Regions from separate parts of the Rhodococcus sp. NPDC127527 genome, predicted to be linked through region 3. Evidence: riboswitches for the same ligand, from Rfam matches in the RefSeq annotation. Region 3 holds a riboswitch; each other region holds the start of a gene.

Region 1 (5,760 bases), on a different contig from region 3:
ATCCCCCATGGAGACAGCTGCGAAGGCGCAGGTCGAGAATGTCGGCGCCGTGATTCGGGGCTGTCGATCGAAGTAAGGATTCATCGCTGTGATCAAGCCCACCATCTCGCCTGCCCGTCGTCTCGCGGCCAAGATCGCCCTCACCGGACTGTTGACCGCGCTGCCTCTCGGCCTTGCTGTGGGCCCGGCGCTCGCCGCCGGCACGCACGCGGGAAGCTGCAACATCGACGGAAACGTCAAGTGGGTCAAGGACTGCCCCAACGACTAGGGTTCGGTCCGTTGTCCGGGTCGCGGCGCGGATAACATTGCATCGCAATAGTTTTCAAATATTCCACGGCGTGGATGCGGTTGAACCGTTCGCGAGGGCGAACGGTCGACTGTTCGTCGTGCGAGCCTCGGGAACACCACGATAATGGTGGACGTTTCAACCAGTTGTGAGCACAGAACCAGTCGCAGCCCCGTCCGCCCCCGCCGCACCGGCCGTCCTGATGGAGGTGTGGTCCGACATCGCGTGTCCGTGGTGCTACATCGGTAAACGCCGCTTCGAGGCCGCGCTCGCGTCATTCGAGCACCGCGACCGAGTCGAGGTCGTGTGGCGGTCCTACCAGCTCGCGCCGGACACCCCGGTGGGCGCCCGCGTCGGTGAACTCGAGGCTCTCGTCCAGCAGAAGGGCATGCCCGCCGAGCAGGTCAGGCAGATGTTCGCCCACGTCGCGTCGGCGGCGGCTGCGGACGGCCTGACGATGGACTTCGACACGGTCATCGCTGCGAACACCTTCGACGCGCACCGGTTGGTGCACCTCGCGGGCGATCGCGGGCGAGACGTGATGGCGGCGCTGTTTCGCGCACACTTCAGCGAGGGCCGGGTCGTCGACGACCGCGCCGAGCTGGTGAGGATCGCGGGAGAGGTCGGGTTGGACGCCGAGCACGTGCGTGCGGCCCTCGACGGCGACGCCGCGGCCGACCGGGTGCGGTCCGACATCGCCGAGGCCCGCGCGCTGGGTGTCACCGGTGTCCCGTTCTTCGTCGCGAACCGGGCCATCGGGGTCTCCGGTGCGCAGCCGGTCGAGGTGTTCACCCAGTTGCTCGAGCAGGCCTACGCGCAGTCGGGCGCCATCGTCACCCTCGACGGCGCCGAGTCGGACGGCGAGACGTGCTCCGACGGCTCCTGCGCCGTCTGACCAGAGCCCCTGCCTCCCGAATGGCCCATCCGTTCAGTCCAACTGAACGGATGGGCCATTCGGGAAGGGGCAGGTGGTCCTAGCGGACCGCGTCGAGCGCCGCGTTCCGTGCTCGGGTGGCGCGTTCGGTGAGGAACGCGAAGCCGAGTCCGAGTGCGAGCCACAGCGTCGCCTGGATGGCCAACGAGGAGACTCGGAACTCCCACAACAACGTGGCGGGGAAATCGCTGCCGACTTCGTTGACGCCGGGGAGCGCGACGTACCCGATCGCCACGACCACCAGGAACACCAGCAGCGGCACCGCGATGCGCACGGTCAGGAACTGGTGCGCCGAGACGATCCTCGCCGCGTACGCCGCGAGCCCGACCGCGAGCAGTCCGAGCAGCACCGATGCGAGCCAGAGCCAGGTGCGCTTGTCGATGGTGTCCGGGTCGCCGACGGCGGGCGGGTTGGCCGGGTACTTGAAGAACGGCACCGCCTCGATGGCTAGCCAGCCGAGGCCGGCGAGGCACAGACCCAGGACCGGCCCGGACAGAGTGCTCACCCGCCGCGCGTAGTGGGCGACGACCGCGAAGATCGCGCCCAGTGCGAGCCCGGCGAACGTGGTGGCCAGGAACAGTCCGAACCGCTGACCGTCGCGACTGACCAGCGCGTCTCCGCCGTGCGAGTGGCCTGACGACTCGGCGGCAGGTTCATCGGGATGCTCGGTCGCGTCGGTGTGCACGGATGCGGCGTTGTGCTCGTGCGGCGTCGCCGCGTGCTCGGCCGGAGCGGATGCGGACTCCTCGATCGCGATGGCCGCGTCGATGTGCGGTTCGCCGATCACGAACGCGACGGCGCCGGCCAGCAGGCCGGCGACGAGGCCGGCCAGCAGGCCGCGGATGAGGAGTTTCGTGAAGGCGTCGGTCAGTGGCACGGCAGGCCCAGCAGGTGGCGACCGTCGTGCATCAGCTCGTGCATGTACATGCCGCCGCGCGAGACCGCACCCTGGTCGAAGCCGACCAGGTACAGGGTCAGCATCGCGAGCAGGACCACGCCCGCGATGATCATCGCAATGCCGATGGAATCGGTTGCCTTGCTGGGGGTGTGAACGAGTGCCATGGTTCCTCCTGGGATTGCGCGTCCCTCAAAAGTCCAGGCGATGGCCACGGTGTCTGGCTGTCGAGGCGGTGCCTCGATCACAGTGGCGCGACCGCTCCGGACTTTCGCCGGATTCCCGTCAGCCATCGCTATTACCAGCGCACTCTCGCACTGACCCGGCGGTGGTGTCAATCGATGCCGTCCCGGCGAGGAACGGCTACGGGGCGGAGACGGCCTTCCGCAGCGCGGCCGCGGCCCGTCCCATTGCCTCGGGCCCCGAGCGCCCGACGCCCACCATGTTCGCGAAGGAGTGGATCAGCCCGGGCTCGCGGACGTGCTGCACCTGCACCCCCGCTTCGCGGAGCTTCTCGGCGTAGTCGTCGCCCTCGTCGCGCAACGGGTCGAATCCGGCCGTCACGACACAGGCGGGCGGCAGGCCTGTCAGGTCGCCGTAGATCGGGGACAGCAGCGGGTCGGTCAGGTCCACCCCGGCGGGCGGGTAGCTCGCCTCGGTGAGGTCCGTGAACCGTTTGTTCAGGAAGAACCCAGTCGCGAAGGTCGTCCGGCTGGGCCGCTTCACGGCGAAATCCACCGCGGGATAGATCAGCAACTGGAAGACGGGCGGCGCCCCGACCTGCCCGCGGGTGGCGCGCTGGGCGAGCACCGCGGCGAGATTGCCGCCCGCGCTGTCACCGCCGACGGCGATGCGGTCCGGGTCGATGCCCAGGCCCGTCGCGTTGGCGGTCACGAACGAGTACGCCGCCTCGACGTCGTCGACGGCCGCGGGGAAGGGCGATTCGGGGGCGAGCCGGTAGTCGACGGCGACCACCCGGACTCCCGCCCGCTCGGCGAGGAAACGGCACATCGCGTCGTGGGATTCGAGGTCGCCGTAGATGAATCCGCCGCCGTGGACGAAGAACAGGGCCGGCGACGCCGCGGTCAACTTGCGCGGGGTGTAGAAGCGCAGCCGGAGCGGGCCGCCCGGACCGTCGATGTCGAGGTCGGTGACCGCGCCGATCGGCAGGTCGCCGCCGACCGCCTTGGCGGCGTCGACAAGCGCGCGTCGGCCGCTCGGAATCGGTCGTTCCTCGATGGCCGCGCCCTCGATCTTGCGCAGCGCGAGGACGAGCTGCATCTCGGGGTCGAGGACGTTGCCCTCGATCTCCACCGGCCGCCCTGCGAGGCGGCGGACGATGCCGGGGGGCAGCGACAGCAACGCCTGCAGGGTGTGCCGTTTCGCGGAGTCGACTACCGCGGTCATACGAGTGAATCTACCGGCGCGATCAGTACCAGACCGGGTTTCTCCGGGCTCGGGCGTCCCTATGCCTTGGCGGCGACGTCGAGCACGACCTCGAACTCGAGCAGGGAGGCGCCGGTGGCGACGGGCTTGCGCGCCTCGCCGGCGTGGGCGGCGCGGGCGTCACCGTCGCGCCAGGCCGCGAAGGCATCCTCGGACTCCCACTGGGTGACCACGAAGTAGCGGGTCTCGCCGCCGGTCGGGCGCAACAGCTGGAAGCCCAGGAATCCGGGGGAGTTCTCGACGGCGTCCGCGCGCTGCGCGAACCGCTTCTCGAGTTCGGGACCGGCGCCCGCGGGCACCTCGATTGCGTTGATCTTCACGACTGCCATGGCCGCGAGCGTACTCGCGACGCCTCGCGGAGTGGTGCGGTCAGCCGGCGTCGGTGGGCTCGCCGAGGTGCTCGGCGAGCACCGTCAGCTGGATCCCGGCGGCGTCCGCGTGGACCGCGCGCCCGGCATCCGTCACGTCGACGAAGACGCCGCGCCGGTCGGATTCGCACAGCGACCGCGACACCAGCCCGGCCTTCTCCAGCCGGGCCACGCTGCGCGAGAGCGCGCTCGGGCTCAGGTACATGTCGGCCGCCAGCTCCTGCATGCGCGGGTGCTTGCAGGTGACCGACATCAGGCGGTCCAGGGTCTCGAAGTCGCTCATGCTCAGCCCGTGGGCGCTCTGCATCCGCCGGTCGAGTTCGCAGGCGATGCCGTTGTACCGGGTCAGCAGGGTGCGCCAGGTGTCGCGCAGCTCCGCGGGTGAGGTCATGGCCGCATCCTAGTTCGCCCCCCGAATCGGTGCAAGCAAAATAAATGCAAACAGAATTAGTGCTTGCACATTGATTGCACATGCATCTACTGTCTCATTCGTGACCATCACCGAATCCATCCCGAACCTGACCACGACAACGGATTCGCCGGGGGCCCAACAAGGTTGGACGGCCCGGCTCTGGGGGATCCTCGCGGTGCTGTGCGTCGTGATGTTCCTCGACGGGCTCGACGTCTCCATGGTGGGCGTCGCACTGCCGTCCATCGGTACCGAACTCGGCCTCGACACCACCTCGCTGCAATGGATCATCAACGGCTACGTGCTCGGCTTCGGTGGCCTGCTGCTGCTCGGTGGGCGCACGGCCGACCTGCTCGGCAGGCGCAACGTCTTCCTGGTGGCTCTGGCGGTCTTCGCCCTGGCCTCGCTGGTCGGCGGGCTCGTCGACGACGGCACCCTGCTCATCGTGACCCGCTTCGTGAAGGGCCTCGCCGCGGCCTTCACCGCGCCGACCGCGATGTCGATCCTGACCACCACCTTCAAGGAGGGGCCTGCCCGCAACCGCGCGCTGTCGATCTTCTCCGTCTTCGGCGCCAGCGGCTACTCCTCCGGGTTGATCCTGGGCGGACTGCTGACCAGCGCCGGGTGGCGATGGACGTTCCTGATGCCGGTGCCGTTCGCGGTCGCCGCCCTTGGCGCCGCCGTCGTTCTCATCCCGCGGGACCGGCCGGCCGATACCGGCGGGCACGACCTCGCGGGTGCGGTCACCCTCGTCGCGGGCATGATGCTCGCCGTCTACACGGTCGTGTCCGCACCAGCGCGTGGCTGGGCGGCTCCGCTCACGCTCGGACTCTTCGCCCTCGCGGCCACGCTGCTCACCTCGTTCGTCGTGGTGGAGAAGCGAATTGCGCATCCACTGGTTCGGTTGAGCATCCTGCGGGTCGGCGCGATCGTGCGCGCCAACCTGAGCATCATCGCGCTGTTCGGTTCCTACCTGAGCTTCCAGTTCATGATGACGATCTTCCTGCAGTCGGGACTCGGCTGGTCGCCGCTGAAGATGGCAATGGCACTGCTCCCGGCGGGGCTGATCGTCGCGGTGATCTCACCGTTCGTCGGCCGACTCGTGGACCGCTTCGGGACGCCGCGGATGATCATCGCCGCGATCGGCTCGCTCAGCGCGGGCTACCTGTGGTTCCTGTTCGTCGGCAGTGACCAGCCCACCTACGTCGTTGCGATCATGCCGAGCGTCATCCTGCTCGGGTTCGGCTTCGCGTTCGGCTTCACCTCGATCATGGCGCAGGCCACCGCGGGCGTGGACGACTCCGAGCAGGGTCTGGCCTCGGGCCTCGTGCAGACCTCGATGCAGGTCGGCGCGGCCCTGGTGCTGGCGCTGACCACCGCGCTCGTCACCGGCGGCTCGCACGCAGCGGGAGCGGCCACCGC
Region 2 (5,760 bases), on a different contig from region 3:
TCGAGCAGCGAGAGCCGTGCCACCGAGAAGCCCGGGTCCATGCTGGACTCGTAGGAGCCGTAGCCGTACAGCAGCAACGGCGCCGGGCCCGCCGGGGCATCCCCCGCCGCCGCGTCCGTCCGGCGCCGGACGATCGAGATGGGGATCTGGGTACCGTCCGCCGCGGTCGCCCAGTCCCGGTGCTGTTCGTAGTCCGCGGGATCGTAGCCGCCGAGCACCGGCTGCGCCTTGCGCAGCAGCAGCGCACCGGTGGCCACGTCGTAGTCGTAGACGCGGCTCGGGGTGATGAACGAGGTGAACCCGAGCCGGAGCAGCGGTCCCGACCACTCGGGGTTGCTGCCGACACCCACCGAGTACAGCTCCTCGCCGAACTCGAGTTCGTGCAGGTCGCCGTAGCCCTCGGCGCGCAGCGGCCACACCGCCACCCGGGTCAGCGCCTCGCGGCGATAGCTCAGCACCAGGTGCCCCGCGAACGCCTCGACCTCCTCCAGTCGCACGTCCTCGCGGTGCGCGAGCAGGGTGCGCTGATCGGTCGGGTCGGCGACCGGGGCATCGACCAGCGTGAAGTTGTCCGCCTTGACGCCGTCGACGTCGCCGTTGTGCAGGATCAGGAACCGGTCCTCGCCCGCGACGACCGCGTGCTCGACGCTGTACTCGACGCCGTCCACCCGCGGCAGCACCACGCGGAACTCGCCCTCGGGGTCGTCGGACTCGAGGCAGAGGATCTCGGAGGTGACCTTCGACCCGATCCAGATCATCAGGTACTTCTCGCTGCGGGTGGATCCGAAGCCCACCCAGAACCGCTCGTCCGGCTCGTGGAACACCTTCACGTCGTCGGCCTGCGCGGTACCGAGCCGGTGCCGCCACACCGTGTCGGGGCGCCAGGCCTCGTCCACGGTCATGTAGAAGACGTGCTGGTTGTCCACCGACCAGGTCGCGCCGGGGGCGGTGCCGGGGATCACGTCGGGCAACTCGTCGCCGGTGACCAGGTCCTTGAACCGCAGGGTGTACCGCTCGTCGCCCGCGGTGTCGACGGAGTAGGCGAGCAGGGTGCCGTCGAGGGTGACGGAGAACGCGCCGAGCGAGAAGAAGTCGTGCCCCTGCGCGAGCTCGTTGGCGTCGAGCAGCACCTGCTCGCCCGCGATCTCGGTGTCGGCGGACAGCTCGGGCGGGGTCCAGTCGTCCGGGCCCGCGATCGGGCAGCGGCACTGCACGCCGTACTGCTTGCCCTCGTAGCTGCGCGAGTAGTACCACCACTGTCCCATCCGGGACGGCACCGACAGGTCGGTCTCCTGCGTGCGCGACTTGATCTCCTGGAAGATCGACTCCCGCAGCGGGGCGAGGTGCGCGGTCCGCGCCTCGGTGTACGCGTTCTCCGCCTCCAGGTAGGCGACGACCTCCGGGTCGTCCTTGACCCGCAACCACTCGTAGTTGTCGACGAAGGTGTCGCCGTGGTGGGTGCGCTCGTGCGGGACCTTCTTCGCGACCGGCGCGACCGCCGTGGCGGGGACCGGGGTGACAGGCGAACTCATGCCGCCACCCTATGCGCACCCCGGCCCCGCGTGACGGCTACACCCAGTCGGCGAAGGACAACCCGGAGATCCGCTCGTAGGCCTCGATGTACCTGCTGCGGGTCGCCTCGACGATCTCCGGCGGCAGCGGCGGCGGTGGCGTGTCCGAGGCCCGGTCCCAGCCCGACTCGGGCCCGGTCAGCCAGTTCCGGACGAACTGCTTGTCGAAGCTCGGCTGCACCCGGCCCGGCTCGTAGCCGTCCGCGGGCCAGTACCGGGACGAGTCGGGGGTGAGCACCTCGTCGGCGAGCACCAGGTTGCCCTCGGCGTCGAGGCCGAATTCGAACTTGGTGTCGGCCAAGATGATTCCCCGGTCCGCGGCGAAGCTGGCGGCCCGGAAGTAGATGTCGAGGGTGTCCTCGCGCAGCTTGACCGCCAGGTCCGTGCCCAGCTGGTCCACGACCGTCGCGAAGTCCACGTTCTCGTCGTGATCGCCGAGCGCCGCCTTGGTGGCGGGGGTGAAGATCGGGTCCGGCAGCTTGCTGGCCTCGACCAGCCCGGCGGGCAGCTCGACGCCGCACACCGCACCGGTCCGCTGGTAGTCCGACAGCCCCGAGCCGGTGAGGTAGCCGCGGGCCACGCACTCGACCGGCACCATGTCCAGCTTCTTGACCACCAGTGCGCGACCGAGCACCTCCTCGGGGATGCGCTCGTCGTCGGGCGCGCCCGCGAGGTGGTTGTGCCCGCCGAGCTCCTCGAAGAAGAAGACGCTCATCGCGGTGAGCACGCGTCCCTTGTCGGGAATCGGAGTGCTCAGGATGTGGTCGTAGGCGGAGATCCGGTCACTGGCGACGAGCAGCAGGTGCTCGTCGTCGATCGTGTAGAGGTCACGGACCTTGCCGCCGGCCAGGTGGGCGTAGTCGGAGAGTGAGGGGCGCACGTGGCCAACCCTATCGGGTCACTCCCCCGGCCACTCGTGGGCGATCGCCCGCCGCGGGCGTTGGTCTATCCTGCAACCGTTGTCGCGGTGTTCGGGAAGTCCGGTGCGAAGCCGGCGCGGTACTCGCCACTGTGAGCAGGTACGTCGACTACCAGGGGTTCGGCCCCGGCCACTGGACGTTCGAGTCCGGGAAGGCGTGGTCGGCGGCTGATCCTGCCGAGCCAGGAGACCGGCCGTGACGCATACCTGCACGTTTTCCACGAGTCATGGAAGGCGGGTCGCTTTGCGTACCCTTTTCTCCCCCCGAGTCCTCGGCGCGGTAGCGGCGTCGACGGTCGCGGCGTTCGCGGTGGCCGCGTGCGGCGCGTCCACCAGCCCCTCCGACACCGATGCGGCCGCGACGGTGTCGCTGCAGAACTGCGGGCGCACGGTCACCCTCCGCGGGCCCGCCGACCGCGCCGTCACCCTCAACCAGGGCGCCACCGAGACCGCGCTCTCGATCGGCGCGCAGGCCCGGATGGCCGGCACCGCCTACCTCGACGACACCGTCGCGCCGCAGTGGCAGGCCGCCTACGCACAGGTCCCGGTGCTCGACGAGAAGGACTACCCGAGCCGCGAGGCACTGCTCGAGGCGAAGCCCGACCTGGTGACGGCGTCGTACTCGAGCGCCTTCGACGACAAGGCCGTCGGCTCGCAGGAGTCGTTCGACGAGCTCGGCATCGCCACCTACGTCTCGCCGTTCGGCTGCAAGGACAAGTCGAAGCGGCCCCCGGTCACCTGGGATTCGATCGCGACGGAGATCACCGACTACGGCACCCTGTTCGGCCACGAGGGCGAGGCCGAGGCGGTGGTCGCCGGGATGCGGGAGACGCTCGCCGGCGTCGAGTCGCACGCAGCGGCGCGGGGCAGGACGATCCTCTGGTACGACAGCAAGACCACCACGCCCTTTGTCGGTGGCAATCGGGGCGGCCCGCAGCTGATCATCGACGCGGTCGGCGGCACGAACGTCTTCGCCGCGACCGACGCGGCCTGGGCCGACGGCAGCTGGGAGACGGTCCTGGCCGCGAACCCGGACGTCATCGTGCTCGCCGACGCATCGTGGGACACCGCCGAGGAGAAGAAGAACTACCTCCGCAACGATCCCGCGTTGCGAGACCTGAAGGCCGTGCGTGACAACGCCTTCGTCGTGGTGCCGTTCTCGGCGAGCACGCCCGGTCCGCGGCTGATCGAGGGCGCGGCACTGGTCGCCGAGCAACTGGGCGGCGGCCACGCATGAGCGTGCGGACCCGGGTGCCCGCCCGGGTGGCCGCGACGACGGCCACCGGCTGGACGGCGATCCTGGCCGTGCTGCTCGTCGCCAGCTGCGCGGCCGGGGTCGTGATCGGCGCGGCCGACCTGTCGTTCGGCACCGTCGTCGAGGCGATCGCCGGGCGTCTCGGCATCGGGACGGGAACCGACCTGCTGACCACGCACATCGTCGTCGATCTTCGGATGCCGCGGGTGCTCGCGGCCGCGGCGATCGGCGCGGGCCTGGCGCTGTGCGGGGCGGTGTTGCAGTCGCTCACCGGCAACCCGCTGGCCGACCCGTACCTGCTCGGCATGTCCGGGGGCGCGTCGCTGGGCGCGGTCCTGGCCCTCACCACCGAGGTGAGCACGTTGGGCGCCTTCGGTTTCGGCGCGGTCTCCTCGGCCGCCTTCCTTGGCGCCCTCGGCAGCCTGCTGCTGGTGTTCGTGATCGCGACGTCGCGGTCCGGCGCGCTGCTGCCCGGTCGACTCGTCCTCGCCGGGATCGCGGTGGGACAGTTCGCCGCTGCCCTCACGTCGGCGCTGGTGCTGCTCGGCGACCGGGACGCCGCGCACCGGGTCCTGACGTGGACGCTCGGCTCAGTCGCCGGCGTGCGGTGGTCGGGGCTGGTCGGCATTCTGATCGTCCTGGCGGTGACCGTCGCGGTCGTGCTCGCCCACAGCCGGGTGCTCGACTCGTTCGCCTTCGGGGAACGCGCCGCCGCGAGCCTGGGCACCCACGTCGAACGGTCGCGGTGGGTGCTGTACGCGGCGGCGTCGCTGTGCACGGCGGCGCTGGTCGCGCAGGCCGGGGTGATCGGCTTCGTCGGGCTCGTGGTGCCGCACGCGGCGCGGATGCTGGTCGGGCCGCTGCACGCGCGCCTGCTCCCGGTGGTGGCCCTGCTGGGCGCGCTGCTGCTGGTGTGGGCCGACGTCGCCGCGCGCAGTGTGCTGCCGGGACGCGAACTACCGATCAGCATCGTCACCGCCGTCGTCGGCGTTCCGGCGTTCGTGTGGCTGCTCCGCCGACGGGGGGCCCGGACGTGAGCCATCACTCGCCGGAGATCCGGGTCGAGGCGGTGACCTGGTCGCAGGGCGGCACGACGATCCTCGACGCCGTGACGTGTGTGGCACCGGCCGGGCGCGTCACCGGACTGATCGGCCCCAACGGTTCCGGCAAGACGTCGCTGCTCTCGGCGATCGCCCGGCTCGCGCGTCCCGACAGCGGGCGCGTCGTGATCGACGACAGACCCGCGACCGAGATGCACCGGCGCGACTTCGCCCGGACCGTCGCCCTGGTGGAACAGCATTCGGCCACCGAGCTGGAACTGACGGTCGAGCAGATCGTCGAACTCGGCGTGATCCCGCGTCGTGGCGGCTGGGCCCGACCGGCCGCCGTCGGCGCGGCCGGCGCGGTCACCGAGAGCCTCGCGATGGCCGGGATCACCCACCTGCGACACCGGTTGTGGCAGAGCCTGTCCGGCGGCGAGAGACAGAAGACACAGCTCGCGCGCGCCTTCGCGCAGAAACCGTGCGTGCTGCTGCTCGACGAGCCCACCAACCACCTGGACGTGTCGGCGTCCGTCGAGCTGCTCGACCTGATCCGGGTCCGTGGCCTGACGACCGTGGCGGCGATGCACGACCTCAACCTCGCCGCGATGTACTGCGATCACCTGGTGGTGCTGCGCGGTGGACGCGTCGCCGCCGAGGGACCGACCGAGTCGGTGCTCACCGCCGACCTGCTGGCCGACGTCTACGGGATCGACGCCCTCGTCCAACCCCATCCCCGAACCGGGCGGCCGATGGTGGTGCTCTGCGGCATCGTCGACGCAAGCCTCGAAAGGAACCTCTCGTGAGCACGCGCTGGGTGATCGTCACCGCCCCCACCGACCGCGGCGACGATCCACGCGACCAGGTGGTCGGGGCGCTCGCGACACTGCGGAACCGCCACCCGGACAACGTCTTCCGGATGGCGGTGCTCGGGGGTTCGGGTCCCGGTGTCACCGGGGTGCTCGACGAGGCCGC
Region 3 (5,760 bases):
CGACCTTCCACTTGGCGGACTTGACGAACTGGAACACCCCGATGTCGAAGCCCTGGTTCCAGGCGCGCAACGCCATTCCGAACGCGGCCGTCGACTTCCCCTTTCCCGCGCCGGTGTGCACGGCGAGGACCGGTGCATTGCGACGCTGGCGGGTGGTCAAACCGTCGTCGGGGACGGACTCGGGAAGCGGAACTCCCTTGGGCACAGTGCAACTCCTTCTCTGGCGCGTTGACGATCTAGGCCGCGAATGCCGCGGCGCCGGCCCGGACCACGCCCGCGACCCGCTCCGCGGACAGCTCGTCGATCCGGACGTACGCGCCGCGCATGGCGGTGGCCAGCTCGCGTGCCAGGCCGAGCCGGACCATGCCGGACTCGCAGTCGACGACCACCGAGGCCACGGACGTGTCGGCCAGCAGGCCCGCGGCGACCCGGGCGCGGTGCACCGGATCGGTTCCGCCGGTGGCCCGTCCATCGGTCAGCGCGACGACCATCGCGCGACGCTGCGGGTCCCGGACCTTCTCGCGGAGCACCACCTCACGCGCCTTCAGGAAGCCCTGGGCGAGCGGGGTCCTGCCGCCGGTGCGCAGCGACCGGAGTCGACGCACCGCCACGTCCACCGACGAGGTCGGCGGCAGCACGAGTTCCGCGGCAGTCCCGCGCACGGTGATCACGGCGACCTTGTCGCGGCGCTGGTAGGCGTCCCGCAGCAGCGAGATCACCGCACCGGTGACGGCGGAGAGCCGGTCGCGCGCCGCCATCGAGCCCGACGCATCGACCACGAAGACCACCAGGTTGCCCTCCCGACCCTCGCGTTCCGCTCCACGAATATCTTTGGGCACCAACACCATCGGACCTTCGGTACGGCCACGGGAGACCTGGTGCTCGGCGGCGGCGAAGAGCGTGCCGACCAGGTGCAGGCCGCGACCGGGCGTGGTGGTCGAGCGCACGACCCGTCCCTGCTGCGAGCGCGAGCGCGAACGGCGCCCCGGCGCACCCTCGCCGACTCCGGGGATGGTCAGCAGTCGGGTCTTGAACTGTGCCGACGGCGCGGCGGCCGGACGCTCGGGGGCGCGAGCCGGGCCGGACTGTTCGCTCTCGCTCGGCTCCGCGGACTGCTGGGCATCGCCGGGGGACGCGGGCCCGTCGGACTCGGGCGCGGGCGCGCCGCCGCCGGGTCCGTCGGGGTCGGGCTCCGGCTCGGGCTGGTTCGCCTGCTCGGCGGCGTCACGCATGGCGTCCTCGAGCTGCTGCGGGTCCAGGCCCGGCTCGTCGAAGGGGTCGCGGCGACGCCGGTGCGGCAGGGTGAGCTCGGCGGCCACCCGGACGTCCTCCTCGGTGACCGCCGTCGCGCCGCGCCACGCGGCGTGCGCGGTGGCGGTCCGGGCGAGCACCAGGTCGGCCCGCATGCCGTCGACGTCGAAGGAGGCGCACAGGGCCGCGATCCGGCGCAGTTCGGTGTCGCTCAGCTCGACACCGGCGAGGGCCTGGCGCGCGGCCGCGATCCGCTGGGCCAGGGCGAGGTCCTGGTCGGCGTATCGGGCGGCGAAGGCGGCGGGGTCGGACTCGAAGTCGAGCCGGCGGCGCACCACCTGCATGCGGGTGTCCACCTCCCGCGACGCGGCGACGTCGACGGCCAACCCGAACCGGTCGAGCAGCTGCGGGCGCAGCTCACCCTCCTCTGGGTTCATGGTGCCGACCAGCACGAATCGGGCCGGATGCGAGTGCGAGACGCCGTCGCGCTCGATGTGCACGCGTCCCATCGCGGCGGCGTCGAGCAGCACGTCGACCAGGTGGTCGTGCAGCAGGTTCACCTCGTCGACGTAGAGCACGCCGTCGTGCGCGGCAGCCAGCAGTCCGGGCTGGAACGCCCGCTCGCCGTCCCGGAGGACCTTCTCGAGGTCCAGCGACCCCACCACGCGGTCCTCGGTGGCACCGACCGGCAGTTCGACCAGCCGGGCGGGCCGCGTCCCGTCGTCTCCGGACACCGGCGGCAGCAGCGCGGCGAGTGCGCGGACCACGGTGGACTTGGCGGTGCCCTTCTCGCCGCGCACCAGCACACCGCCGATGCCGGGATGCACCGCGCACAGCGTGAGTGCGAGCCGCAGCTGGTCCTGGCCGACGATCGCACTGAACGGGAAGCCCGGTTCCGGACGGGTCTGCGTCATCGAACTCAGCTGTGCCACAGTGCAATTCCCTTCACTCCCCGGTGTCCGCGCCGAGGGTCGGAGTCGATCCTCTACCGCGGCGATCTGACTCCGGCTCCCGACCGGGTCGGGCACCGTCACAGTGGCGGGACCGTGCCTGACTTGCACAGGACTTCCCCGCGGCAGGGACATTGTTCGAGGGTGACTCTATCGGGCGCAACGACCGCCGCCGCCACCGCGCCCGGTGGGCGCGATGACGGCGGCGGTTCGGTGTGCCTGGGTCAGACGGCGGCGGCCGTGGTGGCGACCGCGTCCGAGGATTCGAGCTGCAGCACGCGGTTGGACCAGTCCCACACCTCACGGAAGAGGGACTCGTTGTCCGAGAGCTTGACCCCGAGCGAGGGCACCATCTGCTTGAGCTGCGGCTCCCAGGCCTTGTACTGCTCGCCGAAGCAACGCTGCATCACGTCGAGCATCGCGGGGACCGCGGTCGAGGCGCCCGGCGAGGCGCCGAGCAGGCCGGCGATGCTGCCGTCCGCGGCGCTGACCACCGCGGTGCCGAACTCGAGCACGCCGCCCTTGCCCTTGGCCCGGCGGATGACCTGGACGCGCTGCCCCGCGGTGATGAGCTCCCAGTCCTTGTCGAGCGCCTTCGGCACGAACTCCTGCAGGGTCTCGATGCGGCCGGCCTCCGACTTGGTCAGCTCACTGACCAGGTACTTCACCAGACCGAGCTCGGAGACACCCACGCCGAGCATGGACAGCAGGTTGTTCGGCTTGACCGAACCGGGCAGGTCGGTGACCCGGCCCTCCTTGAGGAACTTCGGCGACCAGCCGGCGTAGGGGCCGAACAGCAGTCCGGGCTTGCCGCCGATGACGCGGGTGTCCAGGTGCGGCACCGACATCGGCGGCGCGCCGACGGCCGCCTTGCCGTACACCTTGGCGCGGTGCTGCGCGATGAGCTCGGGATTGGTGCAGCGCAGGAAGGCGCCGCTGACCGGGAACCCGCCGAAGCCCTTGGCCTCCGCGATGCCGGACTTCTGCAGCAGGTGCAGCGCACCGCCGCCCGCGCCGACGAACACGAACTTCGCGTTGACCTTCCGGCGGGCGCCCGTGCGACGGTTGTGGACCTTCACGTCCCAGGTGCCGTCGGACTGCTTCGAGATGTCGGTGACCTCGTGACCGAAGTACACCAGTCCGCCGGAGGCGCCGACATGGCCGAGCAGCTGCTTGGTGAGCGCGCCGAAGTCGACGTCGGTGCCGCCGTCGGTCCAGTTCAGCGCGACGGGGTCGGAGAAGTCGCGACCCTTGGCCATCAACGGCAGGCGGCGGGCGAACTCCTCCGGACGCTCGGTGTACTCCATGCCGGCGAACAGCGGGTGCCCGGCGAGGGCGTCGTACCGCGCCCGCAGGTACTTCACGTTCTCTGCGCCGTGCACGAAGCTCACGTGCGGGATCGGGTTGATGAACTCGCGGGGCTCGGTGAGAATGCCCTTCTCGACCGCGTGGGCCCAGAACTGCCGCGAGACCTGGAACTGCTCGTTGACGTTGATCGCCTTGGCGATGTCGACCGAGCCGTCGGCGTTCTCCGGGGTGTAGTTGAGCTCGCACAGTGCCGAGTGCCCGGTGCCCGCGTTGTTCCACGGGTCGCTGCTCTCCGCGGCGGCGGCGTCGAGCCGCTCGAACACGCTGATCGACCAGTCCGGCTGCAGCTCACGAAGGAGGGCGCCGAGGGTGGCGCTCATGATGCCCGCACCGACGAGCACGACATCGGTCTTGGTCTGTACTGCGTTGTTTTCTGACACTGGAGAATCGACTTCCTTGTCCATTGGCAGTGGGCAGTCACACCGACTGCAGCCGACAGGTTACCCGGGCGTATATGGGCCGTTAACCTCACCCAATTGTGCCCCCCTGCGGGGAGGTTTCCCGCACATTACTGTTGTGATCTGTGACTACATGGGCACCGGACCTTCTTGGTGAAGGATATGAGCAGCTGACGATCCCGCTCGGGGCGGATCCGGACGGCGAGGGCGACGTCCTGGCTACCCTGGTTCGATACCGCCCCGAGGACGCCCCCGGCACCCGTCGCGCCGTGCTCTACGTGCACGGATTCACCGACTACTTCTTCCAGAAGCATCTCGCGGAGCACTTCCACGAGCAGGGCTACGCGTTCTACGCGCTGGACCTGCGCAAGTGCGGCAGGTCCCTGCGCGCGGGCCAGACGCCGCATTTCGTGACTGATCTCTCTTTCTACGACGCGGAGCTCGACCGCGCGCTGTCCCTCGTCCGCGAGGACGTCGGCGGGTCGAGTGGGGACTCGAGTGGAGCCGGCGAGGGGTCCGTGCTGCTGACCGCGCACTCCACCGGCGGGCTGATCCTGCCGCTGTGGCTCGACCGCCTCAACGCGCGACCCGGCGGCAGCGCAGGCGCGGGCGTCCGCGGGCTCGTCCTCAACAGCCCGTGGTTCGACCTGCAGGGCCCGTCCTACCTGCGCAGCGTCGGCACGGTGGCGGTCGACGCGGTCGGCCGGGTGAAGGAGAAGCTGGTGATCAAGCAGCCGCCCGCCGACGTGTACGGGCGGACCCTGCACCGCGACCACGGTGGCGAGTGGGACTACAACCTCGACTGGAAGCCGCTGACCGGCTTTCCCGTCACTTTCGGATGGATGCGGGCGATCCGGCGCGGTCACGCCCGCCTGCACCGCGGCCTCGACATCGGTGTCCCGTCCCTGATCCTGCGGTCCAAGGCGACGCACTACTCCCTGCGGTACACGGAGAAGTCCGAGGTGGCGGACCTGATCCTCGACGTCGAGCAGATCGCGAAGTGGGCGGGCTGCCTCGGCGACCGCACCACGATCGTGCCGATCGAGGGGGCCCGGCACGACGTGTTCCTGTCCCGCGAGGTTCCGCGCAAGCAGGCCTTCGACGAGGTGGACCAGTGGTTGGGCTGGCTGGACGGGCAGGGCGCGTGAACCACTTCGATCTCGCGATCATCGGATCCGGTTCCGGCAACACAATTCTCGACGACCGGTTCGCCGACATGCGGGTGGCCATTCTCGAGGGCGGAACCTTCGGCGGCACCTGCCTGAACGTCGGGTGCATCCCGACAAAGATGTTCGTCTACGCCGCCGAGGTGGCGCGGGCGATACAGCACGCGAGCCGGTACGGCGTCGACGCGCGCGTGGAGAAGGTGCGGTGGTCGGACATCGTCGACCGGGTCTTCGACCGGATCGACCCGATCTCGGCGGGCGGCGAGCGCTACCGGCGCGACGAGAACCCCAACACCACACTGTATTCCGGATACGCCACGTTCGTGGGTCCGCGGGAGATCCGAACCGGGACCGGGGAGGTGATCACCGCCGACCAGGTGGTGGTGGCGGCCGGTTCGCGTCCGATCGTCCCCGACGAGATCAGCCGCAGCGGCGTCCCGTACTTCACCAACGACGACATCATGCGGCTGCCGGCACTGCCCGAGCACCTGGTGATCGTGGGGAGCGGGTTCATCGCGTCCGAGTTCGCGCACGTCTTCTCCGCCTTCGGTAGCCGGGTGTCGATCATCGGCCGGGGCGAGCGCCTGCTGCGCGATCTCGACACCGACGTCTCGCAGCGGTTCACCG

The links. A riboswitch is a leader RNA that binds a small molecule or an ion and turns the genes downstream of it on or off. The one in region 3 is predicted to bind cobalamin.
Region 1: another riboswitch for cobalamin. It lies ahead of ACFVH2_RS17520 (CbtB domain-containing protein); the one in region 3 lies ahead of ACFVH2_RS21235 (magnesium chelatase subunit D family protein).
Region 2: another riboswitch for cobalamin. It lies ahead of ACFVH2_RS10905 (ABC transporter substrate-binding protein); the one in region 3 lies ahead of ACFVH2_RS21235 (magnesium chelatase subunit D family protein).

Annotation. Positions count from the first base shown of each region.
Region 1 is NZ_JBHXVP010000010.1:101,168-106,927, reverse strand. Features, by position in the region: gene ACFVH2_RS17535 (hypothetical protein) at 89-268, shown strand; gene ACFVH2_RS17530 (DsbA family oxidoreductase) at 489-1,181, shown strand; gene ACFVH2_RS17525 (CbtA family protein) at 1,261-2,097, opposite strand; gene ACFVH2_RS17520 (CbtB domain-containing protein) at 2,088-2,282, opposite strand; cobalamin riboswitch at 2,307-2,436, opposite strand; gene ACFVH2_RS17515 (alpha/beta hydrolase) at 2,479-3,522, opposite strand; gene mhuD (mycobilin-forming heme oxygenase MhuD) at 3,582-3,890, opposite strand; gene ACFVH2_RS17505 (MarR family winged helix-turn-helix transcriptional regulator) at 3,931-4,320, opposite strand; gene ACFVH2_RS17500 (MFS transporter) at 4,421-5,760, shown strand, end outside.
Region 2 is NZ_JBHXVP010000005.1:110,077-115,836, reverse strand. Features, by position in the region: gene ACFVH2_RS10915 (S9 family peptidase) at 1-1,532, opposite strand, end outside; gene ACFVH2_RS10910 (phosphoribosylaminoimidazolesuccinocarboxamide synthase) at 1,570-2,451, opposite strand; cobalamin riboswitch at 2,520-2,704, shown strand; gene ACFVH2_RS10905 (ABC transporter substrate-binding protein) at 2,735-3,727, shown strand; gene ACFVH2_RS10900 (FecCD family ABC transporter permease) at 3,724-4,782, shown strand; gene ACFVH2_RS10895 (ABC transporter ATP-binding protein) at 4,779-5,591, shown strand; gene ACFVH2_RS10890 (ferredoxin) at 5,588-5,760, shown strand, end outside.
Region 3 is NZ_JBHXVP010000014.1:127,167-132,926, forward strand. Features, by position in the region: gene cobO (cob(I)yrinic acid a,c-diamide adenosyltransferase) at 1-205, opposite strand, end outside; gene ACFVH2_RS21235 (magnesium chelatase subunit D family protein) at 237-2,165, opposite strand; adenosylcobalamin (AdoCbl) riboswitch at 2,192-2,345, opposite strand; gene mqo (malate dehydrogenase (quinone)) at 2,426-3,973, opposite strand; gene ACFVH2_RS21245 (alpha/beta hydrolase) at 4,093-5,115, shown strand; gene mtr (mycothione reductase) at 5,112-5,760, shown strand, end outside.